Regions from separate parts of the Micromonospora palomenae genome, predicted to be linked through region 3. Evidence: riboswitches for the same ligand, from Rfam matches in the RefSeq annotation. Region 3 holds a riboswitch; each other region holds the start of a gene.

Region 1 (5,082 bases), on a different contig from region 3:
TAAACGGGATCAGGAAACCTCCTGGATCCGGTTCACCCCTCGCAGGCCCCGCAGTTCCTGGTCACAACGCAACGTCGCCCACGTGGCCCGGCTCGAGGCGCAGGGGCGAATGCTGCCCCCAGGCCGCGCCGCGGTAGAAGCCGCGAAGGCGGACGGGCGGTGGGCGGCCGCCTACGCCCCGCCGTCGGAAGCCGAGGTACCGGCCGACCTCCTCGCCGCCATCGCCGCCGACCCCGCCGCCCAGGCCATGTTCGACGTACTCACCAAAACCAACCGGTTCGCCCTCATCCACCGCGTCAACGCCGTCAAACGGGCGCAGACCCGCGAGCGGAAGATCGGCGAGTTCGTTGCCATGCTGGCCCGTCACGAGACGATCTACCCGCAGAAGGCCAAGCCTCCGAACTCACACGGGTGATCGCCTGCTCGACGGTGGAACCAGTCACGGCGCCAGGAGCGCTCGGACGGATTCCCTGGTTCGGAAGGGACGCACCTCGGCCGTGCCGGGGCACGCTTTCGACCCCTCGGCGGTGAAGGCCGGCTTCTTGCCCGGCTTGATCCGGATCTACCGCCGACAGCCGGCTCGGTTCAGTCGACATGGCCGTCCGCCTTCGGCTCGAAGACGTCCGGGACGCCGTCGTGGTCCTCGTCGAGCGTCTCGATCTCGTGCACCCGCCGGTAGACCCGGGTGCGGGCGCGCAGGATCACCGTCGCCAGCAGCGCGGAGAGCAGCGACCCGGTGAGCACCGCGACCTTGACGTGGTCGTCACGCGCGCTGCCCAGGCCGAAGGCCAGCTCGCCGATCAGCAGCGACACGGTGAACCCGATCCCGCCGAGCAGCGCCAGGCCGAGCACGTCGACCCAGTTCAGCCCCTCGTCGAGGTTGGCCCGGGTGAACCGGGACACCAGCCAGGTGGCGGCCAGGATGCCCACCGGCTTGCCGACCACCAGGCCGACCACGATGCCGGCCGCGACCCGGTCGGTCAGCGCGGTGGCCAGCCCGGCCAGGCCGCCGACCGTGACACCGGCGGAGAGGAACGCGAAGATCGGCACCGCCACCCCGGCGGAGATCGGCCGGAACCGGTGCTCGAAGTGCTCGGCCAGGCCCGGCCCGGCGTCCGGCCCGCCGGCGGCCTCGCTGCGCAGCACCGGGACGGTGAAGGCGAGCAGCACGCCCGCCACCGTGGCGTGCACCCCCGAGGCGTGCACCAGCGTCCAGGTCACGGCGGCCAGCGGCAGCAGCAGCCACCAGGACCGGACCCGGCGCTGCACCAGCACGGCGAAGAGCGCGAGCGGCACCAGGGCGGCCAGCAGCGGCGGCACGGCGAGGCTGGAGGTGTAGAAGACGGCGATGATGACGATGGCGAGCAGGTCGTCGACGACCGCCAGGGTGAGCAGGAAGGTACGCAGCGCCGAGGGCAGCAGCCGTCCCACCACCGCGAGCACCGCCAGGGCGAATGCGATGTCGGTGGCCGTCGGGATTGCCCACCCCCGGGCGCCGTCGACCCCGGCGATGAGGACGAACAGCACGGCGGGTACGGCCACCCCGCCGACCGCCGCCGCCACCGGCACCGCGGCCCGGCGCGGGTCGCGCAGGTCGCCGGCGACGAACTCGCGCTTGAGTTCCAGCCCGGCGACGAAGAAGAAGATCGCCAGCAGCCCGTCGGCGGCCCAGGTGGCGAGGGTGAGATCGAGGTGCAGCGACGCCGGGCCGACGGTGAGGTCACGCAGCGCCCGGTAGCCGTCCGCCCAGGGTGAGTTCGACCAGAGCAGCGCGAGCAGCGCCCCGACGAGCAGGAGCGCCCCGCCCACGGTCTCCTTGCGCAGGATGGCGGAGATGCGGCTGGTCTCGCCCCAGGAGCGGCGGGCGAACAGGCTGGTACGGCGCCGGGGGGCGTCGGTCACGGGGTCTCCTCGTCGGCAGGGGTCGCGTCATCCATCGCCGACCAGACTTCCCGGCACACCAGGGCCAACCCTATCCCCCGCCCCCGGCCGACGGCCCGACGACCGGCGACGCGGACGCGCCGGCGGGCCGGTCCACGCGCGCCGGGTACCCCGTCGGCAGCGGCCCGAACCACGACGTCGCCGTGGACGCGGCGACGCCCGGCCGGTCGTCCGGCCGGGCGTCGTCACAGTGCCCGGGTGCTGGGGTCAGAGGCTGAGCTTCTGACCGGGGAAGATCAGCCCCGGGTCGGCGCCGACCACGCGCTTGTTGCGCTCGTACAGCGCCTGCCAGCCACCGGCCAGGTCCCGGGCGTCGGCGATCTGCGACAGGGTGTCACCCGGCCGCACCACGTACACGTCGCCGGTCCCGGCCGGCGCGCTGCGCCGCTGGCTGCGGGTGCTGTGCTGCTCCCGCGAGGACCGCTCGGTGGAGGTGGCCTTCGACGAGCCGGAGCGCCGCTGCTTCTGCGACTTCTCCGACTTCTCCGAGGGGGTGGAGTAGCTCTTGGTGGAGCCACCCTTCCGGCCGCAGGTCGGCCAGGCGCCGATGCCCTGACCGTCGAGCACCTTCTCGGCGATCGCGATCTGCTCGCCACGGCTGGCCAGGTCGGCGCGGGAGGCGTACTTCTTGCCGCCGTAGCCGGACCAGGTGCTCTGCGAGAACTGCAGGCCGCCGTAGTAGCCGTTGCCGGTGTTGATGTGCCAGTTGCCGCCGGACTCGCACTGGGCGATCGCGTCCCAGTTGACGCTGGCGGCGCTCGCCGGCGACGCCGGCGCCAGGACGGCGGCGACCCCGGTGACCGCACCGACGGCGAGCGTGCCGACGGCGATGCGGCGCGAGCTGACCCGTCGGTGACGGGCGGTGTATTCAGTTGCCATGTGGATTCCTCCACGCCGACGAGGTGAGCTGTCGGGTTCGGGCCGAGGAGCCCGGCCGCCCGTGGGCGGCTTCACCCCGAGGTGACGTGCACCGAGGAACGTGTGGGTCCCCCGCTCCATGCCCGCTGAAAAGGTCCCACCGGCCGGCGGCATGGATTAGGCGTTACCGGCCGTGGTGTCCGCGATCGCGAACACGAACGACGTTAGGAACTGTTTCGGGCGATTGCCCACCTCTTGTGAAGTTCTTCACCCGGCTGAGCGACGGCTTCGTCCTTCGAGTTGCGGGTTGGTCGGCGGTGCTCTACAAGGGCCGGTCGGGAACCTGTCAGGACTGGGCCGAAAGCCTCGCTCCGAGCGGCGGATCAGGTGCCGTCGTCTCGCCGTCTTCGCTGGTCAGGCGGCCTCGATCGGCGGCCCGCGCCGCCGGACGGTCAGCGTTGCCGCTGATTGGCGACTCATGTCTGGGCAGCCCGGCCGCCGACTCGGACGGTAGGGAGCAGAGCGCGGCCGCGGCGCCGACGGGTCGGACCCGCCGGATGCCGGGCGCCGTCGCCCTGGCCGGCACGGTCCGCCCCGGTTCGCGGCGGCCGACCATCCGCGAGAGGAAGGACGCTCCATGGACACCGTCAGCATCGACACCGACTACCTCGTCGCCACCTTGGACGAGGACGACGACCCGGAGAGCCTGGCCGGCGACGAGGTCGACTTCGACCTGGCCGCCGCGCTGGAAGAGGAGGAGTGAGATGGGCGTGCACCTGGCGCCCGCGCTGCGGGTGCTGCGCGAGGAGATAGACACCCGGTGGCCGCAGCGGGACCGCAAGTCCGACGGCTGGTTGGGCGACGCCAGTCACCAGGCGCGCCGCTCGGACCACAATCCGGACAGTGACGACCAGTCGGTCAACGCGGTGGACGTGGACGTCGACGGGATCGACCCGCTGCTGGTCGTCCGGCAGGCCGTCAGCCATCCGTCCACCCAGTACGTCATCTACGACCGGAAGATCTGGAGCCGTACCCGCAGCTTCCGGCCGGCCCGGTACACCGGGCCGAACCCGCACGACAAGCACCTGCACGTCAGCGTCAGCCACCAGCGGAGCCTGGAGGACAGCCGCCACCCGTGGGGCATCGCCACCGCCACGACGGCTCGGCTCGGCGACCGGGTGCTGCGCGCCGGCTGCCGGGGCGGCGACGTCCGGGAGTTGCAGGCCGTCGCCAACCGCCTCGGGGCCCGGCTGACGGCCGACGGGGTGTTCGGGCCGGCCGTGGCCGCCTGGGTACGGTCGTTCCAGACCGCCCGGAAGCTCACCGCCGACGGGGTGGTCGGTCCGCGTACCGTGGCGGCCCTGCGCGCGGCCGTCAAGCCGGCCCCTTCGGTGCCCAGCGGGCGACCGGCGACGCCGGTGTCCGGGGGCAGACCGGGCTCGCGGACGCTGCGGCGCGGCAGCAAGGGCGGGGACGTGGCCTTCGTACAGCGGTTCGTCGGCGCGAAGCGGTGCGGCCCCGCGAGCGGCGCCTTCGACGCGAAGACCGAGGCCGGGGTGCGCTGGTACCAGGGCATGCGGGGGCTGACCGTGGACGGGGTGGTCGGCCCGGCCACCTGGGCGGCGATGGGCGTGCGGGTCGGTTCCTGAGCAGGCGGCCCCGGCCCGGCGCTGCACCGGGCCGGGGCCGTCGTCGCGTCAGAGGGTGCGGGCCAGCCGGTCGGCGAGGACCCGGGCAAACCGGGCCGGGTCGGCCAGGTCGCCGCCCTCGGCGAGCAGCGCCATGCCGTACAGCAGCTCGGCGGTCTCGGTGAGGGCACCCTCGTCGCCGCCGCGCTCGTGCGCCGCGCGCAGGCCGGTGACCAGTGGGTGGGTCGGGTTGAGTTCGAGGATGCGCTTCACCTTCGGCACCTCCTGCCCCATCGCGCGGTACATCTTCTCCAGCGTGGGCGTGATGTCGTGCGCGTCGCCGACGATGCAGGCCGGCGAGGTGGTCAGGCGGGAGGAGAGCCGGACCTCCTTGACGTTGTCGGCCAGCGCGCCGCCGAGGAAGGCGAGCAGGGCGGCGTACTCCTTGGTCTGCCGCTCCCGTTCCGTTTCGGCCTCCTCGCGCTCCTGCTCGGTGTCCAGGTCCACCTGGCCCTTGGCGATCGAGCGCAGCGGCCGGCCGTCGAACTGCGCGACCCGCTCCACCCACACCTCGTCGACCGGGTCGGTGAGCAGCAGCACCTCGTAGCCCTTGGCGCGGAAGGCCTCCATGTGCGGCGAGTTCTCCAGCATGGCC
Region 2 (5,082 bases), on a different contig from region 3:
AGCACCCACAGCGACAGCGCGCGGCACCACGTGTCCTCGTCGTGCCAACTCGACCAGGGGAGCGCATCGCCCAGTAGGTCGTACATCCACTCATCCACGGCAGTAACCAGCCGCCGCCGCGCCACCGCGTCGACCAGCAACTCCGCCCAGAGGGTCAACCACGGGGTGAGCTTCGTGGTGACCTCGGCGAGGAGCGTCAGGGCCTCATGGGCGGGCACCTTTGCATCGGGCTCGACCAGGACGTGAAGCCACCAGGCGTCCAGGAATTCCCGCAGAGCGCTGCGTTGCTCGGTGGGCCACTCCTGCCAGCGGCCGGCGGTGAACAGACGTCCCAGGCTCTCCGTCCCGGCCATCGGCTCTACTCGGCCCGCCACGAGGCCCTGGGTCAGTTGGGGCAGGATCCGGCGCAGCAGCGGCCCGGGGTAGCGCCAGTCCGTGGTCCAGTACGTGCGGCGGAGCAGTCGTCGTCAAGCGGCACGTCCGGGGTCTTGAGCAGTGCCAGTTCCTCCGCGCTGCCCCAGTGGCACTCGCAGTTGGACTCCTGCCGGTGGGCCGTCATGCCCCGGAACGTGGCGGCCACACCCGCCAGCGCCACATCCAGGCGGCCGCTCACGTCAGTCGGATCAGGGATCATGGCGAATCCGCCTTCGAGGACTCCGGAGGCGTATACCTGCCGAAGAGAAGGATCTTAGAGCCATACGAACCAGCGCGTGCCTGGGGTCAAGGAGCTCGGGCTGGGTGACCAACTGGGTGACGACGGGCGCGGGCAGCGCCGGACGTCCACGGATTCTGGTGGACCGTTGGGACAGCTCAGCCCTGCTGCTGGCGCAGCTCATCGACGGCTGGTGGTTCCTTCACACCGAAGAGGTCATCGTGGCTTTATCCCCTGGTCAGGCCTAACGAACGGACTGCGGTCAGTGGCGGACAACGTCCGGCGGTACACCAAGCGCCGTGACAACGTCCGGTGTGGACGGCGAGCTCGAACCTCCGGGTCGGCAGGTAGTCCCGAGCCGAATGCCGCCCACGACGGCGACGCCCGCCGTCCGCAACCGGTCACAGGTACGGGTCGAGCAGGGCCAGCACCGCCGCCGGTTCCTCGACGTGCGCGTTGTGGCCGAGGCCGGGCAGGGTCGCCACCGGCACGCCCAGCTCGGCGAGCTGCGCGTCGCTGACCATCGGGTCGTGCTCGCCCCGGGCCAGCAGCACCGGGACGTCGGTGGCGGCCAGCAGGGCCGGCAGCTCCGGCGCGCCCACCGCGAAGGCGGCCGGGTCCATGGCCAGCCGCCAGCGGCCGTCCTCGGCACGCAGCCCCGCGTCGACCACCGGGTGGTCCGGCGCGAAGAGCCCGCCCAGGCCGGCCACCTTCAGGTAGCGGCGGGCCGCCTCGTCCCGGGTGGCGAACCAGGTCACCGGGCGCTCCGCCAGCTCGCGCGCCCGGGCCAGCTCGGCCGGCGACCAGACCGCCTTGATGCCCAGCCCGACCACCGCGTCCACCGGGAGCCCGGCGTCGCGGGCGGCCAGCGCCAGCGCGACCACCCCGCCGAGGGAGTGGCCGAGGACGACCAGCCGGTCACCCGGGCGGGCCCTCTCGGGCACCGGGCCGAGCCCCGCCGCGACCTGCTTGGCGAACCCGGCGAAGGAGTACCCGGGCAGCGGCGGCGAGAAGCCGTGGCCGGCCAGGTCCGGCGCCAGCCAGCGGCCCGGCCAGCGGTGTTCCAGCAGCGGCGCCCAGGGCAGCCACACGTCGCCGGTGGCGCCCATCCCGTGCAGCAGCAACAGCAGCCGGCGGTTACCCGAGTCGTCGGTCATGGGCCGCAGTGTGCCATCGCCCGGTTCCGCCGCGCGAGACCCGCGCCAACGGCGACGGGCACCGGCCCCCAGGGGAGCCGGTGCCCGGACGAGCGACGGTGTGGATCAGGCGGAGTAGCCGCGGGTGGCGATCCAGTTCGCCAGGTCGATGGTGCTGACCCAGTACGACGGCAGGTTCGGGTCCGCCGAGTCGGCGATCCGGACCGTCCGGCCGTCGTTCTTGTAGCCGACCACCGCGATGTAGTGGCCGCCCGGGAAGGAGTGCCAGCCGCCGTCGGTGTCGGTGGCGCTCCCCGCCACGTTCGCCACGACGCCCCGGCCGTCGGTGATCGCCGCGATCACGTCGGCCTGGAGCCGGTCGATCTGGGCGGAGCTGGGGGTGCCCTGGAACATCCGGGTCCGGTACGGGTCGCCCTTGACCGACTGGTTCAGGACCCGGGTGGTGTCCAGCGCCGAGTTGGTGCCCATCTCGGTGGTGCCGAGCGGGCCTTCCAGCTCGGCCTGGGTCCGCTCGACGCCCGCCGCGCTGAGCGCGTTGCGCACCGCGGCCGGACCGCAGTTGTAGAAGGTGGTCTGCGCCTGGTAGTCGTAGCGGAGAACCTTGGTCGACGGCGGCTTGGGGGCCGCCTTGCGGGTCAGGTCCGGGTCCGCCTTGGCCTTCTTGGTGGCGCTCGCCGACGCCGAGGGGCTGGCCGAGGGCGACGGGCTGGCGGACGGGGTGCCGACGCGGGCCTGGCCGCGGGTCGCGACGTCGTCCAGCCGGGGCGCCACCTCGGCGACGGCGGCCGAGGTCTGCTGGCGGGCGGGCGCCTCGTCGGCGAGCAGGGTGCTGGCGCCGGAGACGAGCACGAGCGCGGCGGCCGAGCCGGCGACCAGCTGGTACGACCGCTCGGTGGCCAGGCGTCGCAGCTGCCGCTTCAGGGGGTGCTTCACGTGTTTTCCTCCACGGTACGAGGGCGGGAGCGGCGTGCCGGACCGGCGCGTGACGAAACGTCACCCGCGGTGTCAAGACCGGTGTGCGAGGCCGCTCGGCGGGGGTGCGCCCGGTCGGTGACCGGGCGGCGGGGTGGGGCCGGAATCAGCGCGCGAGGGCGCGGCGGACCGGCACGAACACCCCGGTACCGAGGTGGAGATCAAGCCGAGGAATGCGACGGAGCAGCAAAAGTTGGAACTCCTTCCGACACCGCCTACCGGGTTAGCTGACGGATTCGGGCGGGAAGAGCGCCCTACCACGGGCCGTGGCCCGCGGATTCACCCCGGACGTGCATGGGTCCCCGGTTCGTGAAATCACGATTGAGCGGGTCGGCGCGGCGTCGCCTCTTGCGATCGGAAACCGCACCGGACCCGGGCGACACTACTGGTCGGTCACGTGTCGGCCAAGCGCCGTCAGCTGCGTAAACATGATCAGGGCGACAAATTTGCCGTACAGTTCGGCACTGACGTCACTCAATGGGACAGGCGGTTGTTCCGGGACCGTCGGGCGACAACCGGACAGCACGGCGGCAAACCCTGCCGCTCGTCGCGATCGATGTCACCGACTGTGACCGGATGACCGGTTTCCCGATTGCCGTGACGCGAGTCACGGAAATACGGGTAACAATTCGGTCGCGTCCTCAGCCCACCCGGGCCGGCCGCCACCGCGCCGCGAGCGCGGTCCGCGCCGTCGCCGTCGCCGTCCGCTGGGCGGGCAGCCGCGCCGGACGCAGCCGCTCCGCCGCCGCGTACGCCTCGGCGGCGAGCGCGCGGGCCGCCTCGGCGGCCAGTTCCGCGTCCCGCCACGCCGACCGCTCCCGCCCGGCCGCCGCCCGGTACGCGTCCCGCCGGCCGTCGCGTACCGCCCGGGCCAGCAGCACCTCCTGCTCGACGGGGTGCCGCCGGGGGTCCCACCCGTCCCGGTGCGCGAAGACGTCCCGCAGCCGCTCCACCGGCAGCTCGCCGCGCCAGTGGGCCGCCACCGCCGCCTGGTGCAGCCAGCGCTCCCGGCCCGCGTACTCGGCCGGCGTACGCGGGGTACGCGGGGCGGGCAGCGCGGCGGCGCCGGTGAACCGGCGGGCGGCGGACTCCGCCTCGTCGTACGCCGTCCAGGCCCGGTCCACCTCCTCCTGGGCGGCCAGCCAGGCCTCCCGCCACCGGCGCGCGGTCTGGGCGGCGCCCGCCGCGGCGACGGCGACCTCCTCGGCGTACCGACGCAGATCCGCCAGCTCGGTCGCGGGGTCGGCGGCCGGGGCCGGGTCGACGACCGGCTCGTCGGGAGCCGGGTCCCGCTCGGGGCGGGCGACCAGCACGGTGAGCACGGTCAGGGCGAGTACGAGCAGGGCCGACCAGATGGCGGCGGCGGTCGGGACCTCGACGAGGAACTGGTAGAGGACGGTGTTCACGGTGGGCACCTCCCGGAAGCGGGATGCGGAAAGAGGAGTCACACACCGGTCCGGGGGCGACGGGGCGAGGCCGGGGCGGCGCCGCGTGCCGGGGAGCGGGTGCGGTGGTGCGGTTCTCGAAGGCGCGGTCGCGGGTGGCCCCGCGTGGCGGTCAGCCGACCGGCGGGGCGCGGGGACCGGTCGTGCCGGCAGCGAGCCCGGTCAGGGGCAGCGGCGGCGCGGTGACCGGATGGGCCGGCCGGCCGACCGGGTCGATCGAGGTGACCTGAGCGAGCGGCGCGGCGGGCGGGGCGACGGATGCGCGGCCCGCGCTCTGGGCGTCGTCGGCGGCGATCGTCACGGCGGGGACGGCGGCCGCGCGGACGGCGGACCCGTCGGGCACCGCCAGGTCGGCGAGGACCGGGGCGCCCGCCGGACTCGGGGCGGCGGGGAGCGCGCCGGCGTCCGGCCCGGCCGGACCGCCGAGGGAGAGCGCGACCGCCAGGGCGAGGCCGGTCAGCAGCCGGGAGCTCCAGCGCGCCACCCACCACAGAGGACTGGTGAGCGCGACCGGGAGCACGGCACCACGCTACCGCCGATGCCGGGTGATCGCAGCGTCGCCGGGCGTGTCGGCGCGACACTCACCACCGTGCGACGTGACGAACGCCCGCCGTTGGCGACGTGTCGCGCCCTCCCTCGGGGACGTCACCCCGACACGCCGCAAACGGCGCGAGGCGCATGGGCACGAGCGCGGGCGGCCAACGAACACCTGCCGATGGAGTCCCAGCGACCGACCAGCGCGGTTTGCGGCGTGTCGCGCGATCCCGGACGAGCGTCACCGCGACATGCCGCAAACCGCGCGGGGCGCACGGGCACGGGGACCGAACCGGAGCGCGCCGGCCAGGGTGGACGTGGG
Region 3 (5,082 bases):
GGCGTGATGCTGTAATGAGCCACCTTGAATTCGTACGGACGGTTCCCTAATGTGGGGCACCGACCGCTGTGGGTCGTCTGCCTCCGTCTTCCCCTCAGCGAGGCGCCCGGCGGTCGGTCGCTAAGGAGTCGGTGCCGGTGGCAACCATGCCCCCTCATCGTCACGCCCAGGGTCGTCCGCCCACTCACCCCACCGGCCTGCGCCGGATCGCCCGCCGCCTGCTCACCCTGGTCGCCGCCGTGGTCGTCGGCGCCGGGATGTTCGCCGTGCCGGCGCACGCAGCGCCCACGCCGGAGGAGATCGAGGCGGCGATCGACAAGCAGTGGGAACAGCTCGAGCCGACCATCGAGCAGTACAACAAGGTCCGCGCGCACCTCAAGGTCAACCGCAAGAAGTCGGCGGAGCTGGAGAAAAAGATCCAGCCGCTGGCCCTGCAGACCGAGCTGGCGATGAACCGGGTGGGCGACCTCGCCTCCCGGTACTACATGACGGGCCCCTCGCAGGACATCGGCGCGCTGCTGGTCAGCGCCAAGCCGGGCACCCTGACCGAGCAGCTGACCATCCTCGACCGCCTCGCCGCGCAGGAGCGCAAGGAGCTCCAGGTCGTCATCAACGCCCGGCAGAAGTACGACGGCGAGAAGCAGAAGCTCGACGCGCTGATCGCCGCGGAGGTCAAGCAGGAGAAGGAGCTGGCCGCCAAGAAGGCGCAGATCAACTCCGAGATCAAGCGGCTCCAGGCGTCGATGCCGAAGACCGTCGTCAAGGTGGCCGGCTGCCCGACCGTCAAGGGCGTGGTGAGTTCCGCCGCGCAGACCGCCATCCGGGTGGCCTGCCAGCAGGTCGGTGACCCGTACGTCTGGGGTGCCGACGGGCCGAACTCGTTCGACTGCTCCGGCCTCACCCAGTACGCCTACAAGGCCGCCGGCATCTACCTGACCCACCACACCGGCGCCCAGTGGAACGAGGGCAAGGCCATCCCGCGCTCCGAGGCGCGCCCCGGCGACCTGGTCTTCTTCTACAGCGACCTGCACCACGTGGGTCTCTACCTGGGCAGCGGGCTGATGGTGCACGCGCCACGGACCGGCAAACCCGTCCAGGTCACCAGCATCGACTACATGCCGGTCGCCGGCTTCCGACGACCGAACTGACCCCGAGCCCGCCGCGAAACCCCCGGTCGACCGACCGGGGGTTTCGCGTATCCGGGACCCGGCACGGCATGGCGGGTTGCGGATCGATAACGGTCGTCTCTACTCTGATCCTTCGTCGGCCGCGACAGGTCCGTCCAACCCGGGCGGCAGTGGCCGGCACCGCCGAATCGCCCACGGGCGAGCCGGGGACCCAGGTAAGCCGGGGTGAATCCGCAGCCACTGCGGTAGGGCGCTCCCTTCCCGCCCGAACCCGTCAGCTAACCCGGTAGGCGGTCGCGGAAGAAGGAGCCCGGAGCCCGGTGGCACACCATGCCCCGCGGCCACCGTCGTACCGGTCGACCCAGGTCGCCCGGCTGACGGCTGCGCCGCGCCCACGCTGGTCCCGCTTCACCACCGTCCTTGCCGCCCTCGCCGGTGCCGCCGTCGTACTGACCGGCGCTGCCACGGCGGCCCACGCCGACCCCTCGGTCGCCGAGATCGAGCGGCAGATCGACCAGGACTGGAACAGGCTCGAACCGATCATCGAGCAGCACAACGCCACCCGTCAGGACCTGGCCGCCAAGCGCCGGCAGGCCGACGCGCTGGCCAAGCGCATCGAGCCGCTGCAACTCCAGGTCGACCTCGCGATGAACCAGGTCACCGGGCTCGCCGCCGAGGCGTACAAGGGGGAGAACGTCTCCGCCGTCAACGCCCTGCTCGGCAGCAGTTCCCCCGGCGAACTGGTCGACCAGCTCGAAATGCTCGACCGGTTCGCCCAGCGCCAGCAGCGCGACGTGCGGGCCGTCAAGGAGTTGCGGGACAAGCTGGCCGCGGAGAAGGCGCCGCTGGACCAGATGGTCGCCCAGCTGACCCGGACCGAGGCCCAGCTGGCCGCGAAGAAGAAGCAGATCAACGCCGAGATCGACCGGCTGCAGAAACTGCGGCTCAAGGTGTACGGCAACGGTGGCGGGGGTGCGCTGCGCCCGGCCCCGTGCCCGGCCGGCTATCCCGGCGGCCCGGCCGGCACGGCGGTCAAGTTCGCCTGCGCGCAGATCGGCAAGCCGTACGTCTGGGGCGCCGAGGGCCCGAACTCGTACGACTGCTCCGGGTTGATGCTCGCGGCGTGGGCGAAGGCCGGTGTCTCACTGCCGCACAACGCCCGCCAGCAGCGCCAGGTGACCGCCCGGGTCAGCCGGGCCGACCTGCGCCCCGGCGACCTGGTCTTCTACTACGCCGACCTGCACCACGTCGGCATGTACGTCGGTGGCGGCTGGGTGGTGCACGCCTCCCAGGCGGGCCAGCCGGTCAAGATGAAGCGGGTCGACGACGGGCCGGTCAACAGCTACGGCCGGCTGGGCTGAGCGCGCGCCGGGCTCCCGGGACTCCGGGGGCCCGGCCCGGCGTCAGCGGGTGGGCCAGGTGCGCCAGTTCTGCCAGGAGCGACTCGGGGTCGGCCCGCGCTGGCCCTGGTAGCGCGACCCGTAGACGGCGGAGCCGTACGGGTGCTCGGCCGGGGACGAGAGCCGGAAGATGCAGAGCTGGCCGATCTTCATCCCGGGCCAGAGCGTGATCGGCAGGTTCGCCACGTTCGACAGCTCCAGCGTCACGTGACCGGAGAAGCCCGGGTCGATGAAGCCGGCGGTCGAGTGGGTGAGCAGGCCGAGCCGACCCAGGCTGGACTTGCCCTCCAGGCGCCCGGCGAGCTGGTCGCCCAGCGAGATGACCTCCAGCGTGGAGGCGAGCACGAACTCGCCGGGGTGCAGCACGAACGGCTCACCCTCGGGCACCTCGACCATCGAGGTGAGCTCGTCCTGCTGGATCGCCGGGTCGATGTGCGTGTACAGGTGGTTGTTGAAGACCCGGAAGAGCTTGTCGAGCCGCACGTCGATGCTGGACGGCTGCACCAGCGTGGGCTCGAAGGGCTCCAGCGCGAGCGTGCCCGCCTTGATCTCGGAGACCAGGTCGCGGTCGGAGAGCAGCATCGGCACACCATATCGAGCGGACCGGGTGACCTGCGTGTCGGACTACGCGTTCGTACACATGTTCGATAGGATGTCCGTATGGCTTCCTGGTCCGAATTCGCCGCTGACGAGCCCCGACTCGCCGACGGGATCCGCCTTCTCATGCAGCAGTACGGGCCGGGCTTCGGCTACCTGGCCACCGTCCGCGCCGACGGTGGGCCCCGGGTGCACCCGGTCTGCCCCGTGATCACCGACGAGGGGCTGTTCTGCTTCGTCGTCGACTCGCCCAAGCGGCGCGACCTCGAACGCGACGGGCGGTACGCGTTGCACTCGTTCCCGCCTGAGGAGACCGACGACGAGGCGTACGTCGCCGGTCGCGCGCAACCGGTCACCGACCCGGCCCGGGTCGCCCGGGTGGCCCGCCTCGGCCGGGCGGCGCCGCAGGTCGACTGGCGACTCTTCGAGTTCAGCGTCGACGTGGCGATGCTGACCCGCCGCGACCAGGGTGGGCTCGGCCAGCCCGGCGAGGGCCACGGGTCCTCCGCCGTCCAGGTCTGGCTCGATCCGGTCGCCGCCCACCGCGGCGGCGACGCCGCCGGCGTACCCGATCGGCGGCCGGCGCGCCGCGGCCGCCACGGTTTCGACACCCGCCGCCCCGCCGCCTGACCGCCGAGACGCCGATGCCGGCCCCGTCCTACGACGGAGCCGGCACCGGTGTCTGCTGAGGGTGTTACGCCGCGCGGTACGCGTTCCATGCGGTCAGCATGCGGCTCGCCTGGCCAGCGGTGAACTGGTACATGCACGAGTCGTAGGTGTAGTCCATGAAGTTGGTGATCGGGTCCAGGCCGGCCGTGGCGCAGGTGTCCCGCCCGGTCGGGCACTGGAACGCCGGCGAGGCCTCGGCCGGGGTGTCGCTGACGCTGTCACCCGAGCCGGAGCATCCACCCTGGAACGTGTGGTAGAGGTTCAGCCAGTGGCCGACCTCGTGGGTGCCGGTGTCGCCCTGGTTGTAGTTGGCGGCGGTGCCGCCCGGCAGCGACTCGCTCAGCACGACCACGCCGTCCATGCTGTTCAGCTTCCGCTGCGGGAAGGTCGCCCAGCCGAGCAGGTCGTCGCTCAGCTCACCCAGGTAGACGTTGAGCGTGTTCTTGCCGCCCTCGCGCAGGGAGGTCTTCATCGACCGCTCCGCCGAGGAGCCCTGCACGATCGGGTACCACGCCGGGTTGGTCACCCGGTTGATCTTCGTCAGCTGGAAGCCGAAGGCCGTGGCCGCGCCGCCGGTGGCACCCGAGTAGGCCTGGTTCAGCACGCTGATCTGTGAGGTGATCATCGAGTCCGGGATGTTGCCGCCGGCGCGGGTGCTGTCGCGCTGGATCACGTGCACGACGACCGGGATGGTGACGCTGGCCAGCGGGGCGGCGGCCTGGGCGCCGGCCCGGAAGCTCGCCCGCTCGCGCAGCGCGGCGGCCAGGTCGGCCTCGCGTTCGCGGACCTGCTTGGCGGTCAGCTCGTTGGGTTCGTGCTTGGCGATCCCGCCCTTCTTGATCCGAGCGTCCGAGTGGACGTCGGCCGGCTCGGCGCAGACCTCGCTCGGGGCGGCGGAGAAGGCGGAAGCAGCGGGGACGACGCCTACCGCGGCGGTGCTGAGCAGCAGCGCGAGGGTCGTCGACGCGACACCGGCGGCACGCCGGGTCAGCAGGTTGGGACGGAGTCCCATGGGCCCACCTCTTTCTGGCGGCGTGACAGGGGGTATGTCACGCCGTGGTCGAGAACGTGGGGGTGACGTTACAACCGATCGACAGATTTGAGAACGACCATATGTTGCCGCTGTGAAACTTTTAGCTCCACGTGGATACGTTACGTCCAAGATCGATCACGGCGGAGGGCGTGCCGGCGTGCCCGGGGTACCTGGGTGCACGGCGGCGGTCGCCTCAGGTACAGTGGTGCCGCCTGCGGGTGTAGTTCAATGGCAGAACATCAGCTTCCCAAGCTGA
Region 4 (5,082 bases), 520 kb from region 3:
TGATCATCGCGATGCTGCGGACCCCCTCGGCCCGCAGTTCCGCGATCGCCTCCCGGGCCTCGGGGCGTACCTGGTCGGCGAGGGCGAGCAGGCCGAGGACGGTGTCCGGCAGGCGGACCAGGTGCAGCACCGCCGCGCCGCGCTCCGCCCAGCGCCGGGCCGCCGGCTCCAGCGCCCCGGGCAGCTCCAGTCCCTGCTCACGCAGGAGCGCGGGGCCGCCGACCGCGTACGGCGCACCGTCGATGTCGGCCCGGACGCCGCGCCCCGGCAGCGAGCGGAAGCCGGCGGCCGGGGCCGGGCCGCCGTGCTCGGCGGCGGCCGCGACGATCGCCCGGGCCAGCGGGTGTTCGCTGTCCGCCTCGACCCCGGCGGCGAGCCGCAGCACCTCGTCCTCGCCGGTCCCCGGCGCGGCGGCCACCCCGACCACCGCGTGCTCGCCCCTGGTGAGGGTGCCGGTCTTGTCGAAGAGCACCACGTCCACGGTGCGCATCCGTTCCAGCGCGAGCCGGTCGCGGACCAGCACGCCGGAGCGGGCGGCCAGCGCGGTGGAGAGCGCGATCACCAGCGGGATGGCCAGGCCGAGCGCGTGCGGGCAGGCGATCACCAGCACCGTGACGGTCCGCACCACGGCCTGGTCCCGCTCGCCCAGCGCGGTCCACCCCACGACGGTTAGCACGGCGGTACCCGTGGCGACGTAGAAGAGCCAGGCGGCGAAGCGGTCCGCCAGCGCCTGCGCCCGCCCGCCGGACTGCTGCGCCTGTGCCACGAGGCGCTGGATGCCGGCGAGGGTGGTCTGGTCGCCGACGGCCTCCACCCGGACCCGGATCGCCGAGTCGGTGGCGACGGTGCCGGCCACCACCCGGTCCCCGACCGCGCGGGAGACCGGGCGGGACTCGCCGGTGACCATCGACTCGTCCAGCTCGGCGGCCCCGTCGACGATCCGCCCGTCGGCCGGCACCCGGCCACCGGGGCGGACCAGCACCACGTCGGCCACCCGCAGCCCGCTCACCGGCACCCGTTCGGTGCCGCCCTGCGGCCCGACCCGCTCGGCGTCGTCGGGGAGCAGCGCGGCCAGCGCCGCGAGCGCGCCCCGCGCCTGCCCGACGGCCTTCATCTCCTGCCAGTGCCCGAGCAGCATGATGGTGACCAGGGCGGCCAGCTCCCACCAGAAGTCCAGCTCGAAGGCGCCGAGGCTGGTGGCGAGCGAGGCGGCGTACGCGACGCTGATCGCCATCCCGATCAGCAGCATCATCCCCGGGGCCCGGTCGCGCACCTCGCGCACCGCGCCGACGAGGAACGGCCAGCCGCCCCACCAGAAGACCACCGAGCCGAGCACCGGCCCGACCAGGGACCGGCCGGGGAACTCCAGCGAGTAGCCGAACCACTCCATCACCATGTGGCTGGTGGCGACCACGGGCAGGGTCAGCGCCAGGCAGAGCCAGAACCGGCGGCGGAACATCTCCGGGTCGTGCCCGGCGTGCCGGTCGTGCCCCCGGTGCCGGTCCGACCCCGGGTGCCGGGCCGGGCCGGCCTGCTGGTCCATGCCCTCACGATGCCCGGTGAACGCGCTGCCGATGGCACGAACCGGGCGGACCCGCACCGAACCTGGCTACGATTCTCCGGCCATGACTCGCCATCCGCCGCTGCTGCCGCCGACCCGCGTACCGCGCCGGGCTCGGCTGCCGTGGGCGGCCGCCCGGGCGGGTCGCCACACCGGGCGACAGCACCGTCCGGTCGCCCTGGGTGACCCCGCCGGCACCCAGGGCCCACACCGGGGTACGCGGCCCGCCACGCGCGTTCCGCGGCTGAACCGACCGGCCGGCTGACACGTACTCCGCCCTGGATCGTTGGGAGACTCGCAATGGGCGCCGACCACACCCGTCCCGCTCCGTCCGCCCCACCGGGGGTGCGACGGATCCTCGTCGCGACGGTGGTCCCGCTGTTCGTCGTCACGGTGATCGCCGCCCTGGTGCTGTGGCCGCGCGACTCGCGGCAGGCCGACGGCGGCGCCGAGCCGGCGCGCCACCACGGCACGGTGACCCGGGTGGTGACCGAACCCTGCCCACCGACGCCGGAGGCGCCCGGCGCCGTCGAGGGCCCGTGCGGGACCGTGACGGTCCGGGTCGAGCAGGGCCCGGACAACGGGCAGCAGGTGGAGACGCCGGTGCCCGCCGGCCCGGGCGCACCCGCCGTGGCGGTGGGCGACGAGGTGGTGCTGGTCCAGCTCGCCGACCCGGCCGACCCCACCGCCACCAGCTACCAGATCGCCGAACACCAGCGGGGCAAGCCGCTGGTGTGGCTGGTGGCGCTCTTCGCGGCGGCGATCGTGGCGTTCGGCCGGCTGCGCGGGCTGGCCGCGCTTGCCGGGCTGGGCGCCAGCTTCGCCATCCTGCTGACCTTCGTCGTGCCCGGCATCGCGGCGGGCGGCTCGCCACTTCTGATCGCGATCACCGGCTCGGCGCTGATCATGTTCGTGGTGCTGTACCTGACCCACGGGATCACCGCGCAGACCTCGGTGGCGGTCCTCGGCACGCTCGGCAGCCTGGTGCTGACCGGGCTGCTCGGCAGCCTGGCCACCGCCGCCACCCACCTGACCGGGTTCGGCAGCGAGGAGGCCACCACGCTGTCGATGTACCAGCGCGACGTCGACCTGCACGGGCTGCTGCTGGCCGGCATCATCATCGGCTCGCTCGGCGTGCTCGACGACGTCACCGTCACCCAGGCCGCCACCGTCACCGAGCTGGCGCACGCCAACCCCGGACTGTCCCGGACCCAGCTCTACCGGGCCGCCACCCGGGTCGGCCGGGCGCACATCGCCTCCACGGTGAACACCATCGTGCTCGCGTACGCGGGCGCGTCGCTGCCGCTGCTGCTCCTGCTCACCGCCGACAGCCGGCCGGTGAGCCAGATCCTCACCAGCGAGTTCCTGGCCCAGGAGATCGTCCGCAGCGCGGTGGCGACGCTCGGCCTGATCGCCGCCGTACCGCTGACCACCGCTCTGGCCGCGCTGGTCGCCACCGCCGGTCGTGGCCCGGCCGACGATCCGGCCCGGGACACCGGACCGGCACCCACGCCCCGCCCCTCCGCCGACCGGGACGCGGCGCTCGAGGCGCTGAGCGCGTCGCGTCCCGGCGGACCGTCCACCCCGGCCCCCGCACGGTGGCCCGACCCGGAAAGGAGCACGGACACCGCATGGTGAGACTCCGCTGCGTGACCGACGCCGACGCGGAACCTGACGAACGCGTCACTCGTCACGCTTCGCTACGACGAAATAACGCATTTAGTCGGGTTCTGGACGTAGATCCCCGGTACGACTCTCGGGTAACCTCGCTGCCGGTCACCGCCGAAGGCGCGCAGCGGCGCCTGCGGTGCCGCCGCCCAATCGCCGCGAGGCGAGCCGGGGAACCAGGTACATGGGGTGAATCCGCGCGAGCGGTAGGGGCCACTTCCGTCCCGAACCCGTCAGCTAACCCGGTCGGCGGTCGACGGAAGGGAACACTGTGACGGCACCCCTGCGCCGCTGGTTGACTCCGGTGGTGGCCGTGTTCGCCGCGCTGGCCATCCTCGGCGGGCCGACAGCCGCGATCGCCGCGCCCTCGACCCCCACCCCCTCCGGGCACGAGGAGGACGACGAGCCCAAGCTGCTCACCGACGTCATCGAGCTGCGCAACCGCGAGTACTCGAAGGCGAAGACGCAGCTGGAGAAGTCCAAGAAGCGCCAGCAGCAGCTCGCGCTGGAGGTGCGGCGCGCGCAGGACGAGCTGGCGGCGTTGCAGCCGACGGTCTCGCAGATCGCGGCGCAGTCGTACCGGACCGGCCGGATCGGCGCGGTGGCGATGCTGCTGGAGAGCGACGCCCCGGACTCGTTCGTCAGGCGCGCCGCCGCCCTGGACGAGCTGAACATGGTCAACGCGCAGAAGCTAGCCAAGGTCACCGCCGCCAAGAACCGCGCGGAGCAGGCCAAGCTGGCGCTGGACGCCGAGGTGCGCGAGCAGCAGAAGCTCACCAACGACATGGCCCGGGAGAGCCGGGAGGCCGAGAAGGCCCTCCAGCTGGTCGGTGGCCGGGGCTTCACCGGCGGCCTGGTCGACGCGACCTCGCCGGTCGCCCGGATCGGCCCCGGCCGGACTGCCGACGGCGGCTGGCGTCCGGAGTCACGCACCGAGAACGACCCGACCACCTCCGGCACCATCACGCCGCGCACCCTGCACGCGTACAAGGAGGTCCGGCGGGCCGGCTTCACCCGGTTCGCGGGCTGCTACCGGCCCGGCGGGCCGTGGGAGCACCCGAAGGGCAAGGCCTGCGACTGGTCGTTGCAGCGGAGCGGCTTCGCGCCCTGGCACAACAACGACACCCGGATGTACGGCAACAACCTCGCCGCGTTCCTGATCCGCAACGCCGACCGGCTCGGCATCTACTACGTGATCTGGAACCGGCAGATCTGGTTCCCGGCGACCGGGTGGAAGTCGTACAGCGGACCGTCGAACCACACCGACCACGTGCACATGTCGATGCTTTAGCGCGCGACGCGTACCGAACGAGGGCCGTCCCCGGTGGGGGCGGCCCTCGTCGCGTGCGGGGGGGCTCAGCCGGCGACGGCGGTCGCCCGATCGCCGGCCTGAGCCGGCACGACGCTCGGCACCGCGGCCACCGTCCGCACCTCACCGGCGGCCAGTCGGTACGACATGCCGACCACCGCGCACCGCCCCTCGGCGACCGCGGCGGCCAGTACGGCGGAGTTGCCCAGCAGCGCCTCGACGGTGTGCGCGATGTGGATGTCGACGATCCCGTCGACGTCGTCGACACCCTGCTCGGCGGCCCGCCGGAGGCTGGGCGCCACCGCGTCCACCACCGCCCGCAGGTGCCCGGCCGGCGGCGTGCCGGTCCGCGCGGCGTCCCGGGCGGCCTGCACCGCCCCGCAGGAGTCGTGGCCGAGCACCACCACCAGCGGGGTGTTCAGGACGCTCACCGCGTACTCGACGCTGCCGAGCACCTCGGGGCCGGCGGTGTGCCCGGCGGTACGCACCACGAAGAGGTCACCCAGGCCCCGGTCGAAGATGATCTCGGCGGCGAGGCGGGAGT

Evidence for each region. Region 3 has a riboswitch for cyclic di-AMP ahead of FHX75_RS16200 (C40 family peptidase). Riboswitches for the same ligand answer to the same signal wherever they lie in the genome.
Region 1: it holds a riboswitch for cyclic di-AMP, as region 3 does, so the genes downstream of both, FHX75_RS03345 (LysM peptidoglycan-binding domain-containing protein) here and FHX75_RS16200 (C40 family peptidase) in region 3, are expected to answer to the same signal.
Region 2: it holds a riboswitch for cyclic di-AMP, as region 3 does, so the genes downstream of both, FHX75_RS10560 (C39 family peptidase) here and FHX75_RS16200 (C40 family peptidase) in region 3, are expected to answer to the same signal.
Region 4: it holds a riboswitch for cyclic di-AMP, as region 3 does, so the genes downstream of both, FHX75_RS13640 (coiled-coil domain-containing protein) here and FHX75_RS16200 (C40 family peptidase) in region 3, are expected to answer to the same signal.

The regions. Positions count from the first base shown of each region.
Region 1 covers NZ_VIXA01000001.1:732,416-737,497, reverse strand. The annotation lists gene FHX75_RS03355 (YdeI/OmpD-associated family protein) at 1-415, shown strand, start outside; gene nhaA (Na+/H+ antiporter NhaA) at 586-1,902, opposite strand; gene FHX75_RS03345 (LysM peptidoglycan-binding domain-containing protein) at 2,149-2,820, opposite strand; cyclic di-AMP (ydaO/yuaA leader) riboswitch at 2,819-2,993, opposite strand; gene FHX75_RS31905 (hypothetical protein) at 3,437-3,562, shown strand; gene FHX75_RS03340 (peptidoglycan-binding domain-containing protein) at 3,564-4,448, shown strand; gene htpG (molecular chaperone HtpG) at 4,497-5,082, opposite strand, start outside.
Region 2 covers NZ_VIXA01000001.1:2,340,707-2,345,788, forward strand. The annotation lists gene FHX75_RS31565 (hypothetical protein) at 1-353, opposite strand, end outside; gene FHX75_RS30690 (hypothetical protein) at 739-900, shown strand; gene FHX75_RS10555 (alpha/beta fold hydrolase) at 1,054-1,809, opposite strand; gene FHX75_RS10560 (C39 family peptidase) at 1,915-2,742, opposite strand; cyclic di-AMP (ydaO/yuaA leader) riboswitch at 2,979-3,119, opposite strand; gene FHX75_RS10565 (hypothetical protein) at 3,423-4,187, opposite strand; gene FHX75_RS10570 (hypothetical protein) at 4,339-4,746, opposite strand.
Region 3 covers NZ_VIXA01000002.1:1,087,184-1,092,265, reverse strand. The annotation lists gene FHX75_RS16205 (C40 family peptidase) at 132-1,148, shown strand; cyclic di-AMP (ydaO/yuaA leader) riboswitch at 1,299-1,435, shown strand; gene FHX75_RS16200 (C40 family peptidase) at 1,448-2,488, shown strand; gene dcd (dCTP deaminase) at 2,531-3,109, opposite strand; gene FHX75_RS16190 (pyridoxamine 5'-phosphate oxidase family protein) at 3,188-3,754, shown strand; gene FHX75_RS16185 (zinc metalloprotease) at 3,819-4,805, opposite strand; tRNA gene FHX75_RS16180 (tRNA-Gly) at 5,041-5,082, shown strand, end outside.
Region 4 covers NZ_VIXA01000002.1:564,540-569,621, forward strand. The annotation lists gene FHX75_RS13630 (heavy metal translocating P-type ATPase) at 1-1,543, opposite strand, end outside; gene FHX75_RS13635 (YibE/F family protein) at 1,862-3,199, shown strand; cyclic di-AMP (ydaO/yuaA leader) riboswitch at 3,366-3,496, shown strand; gene FHX75_RS13640 (coiled-coil domain-containing protein) at 3,501-4,520, shown strand; gene FHX75_RS13645 (carbonic anhydrase) at 4,586-5,082, opposite strand, start outside.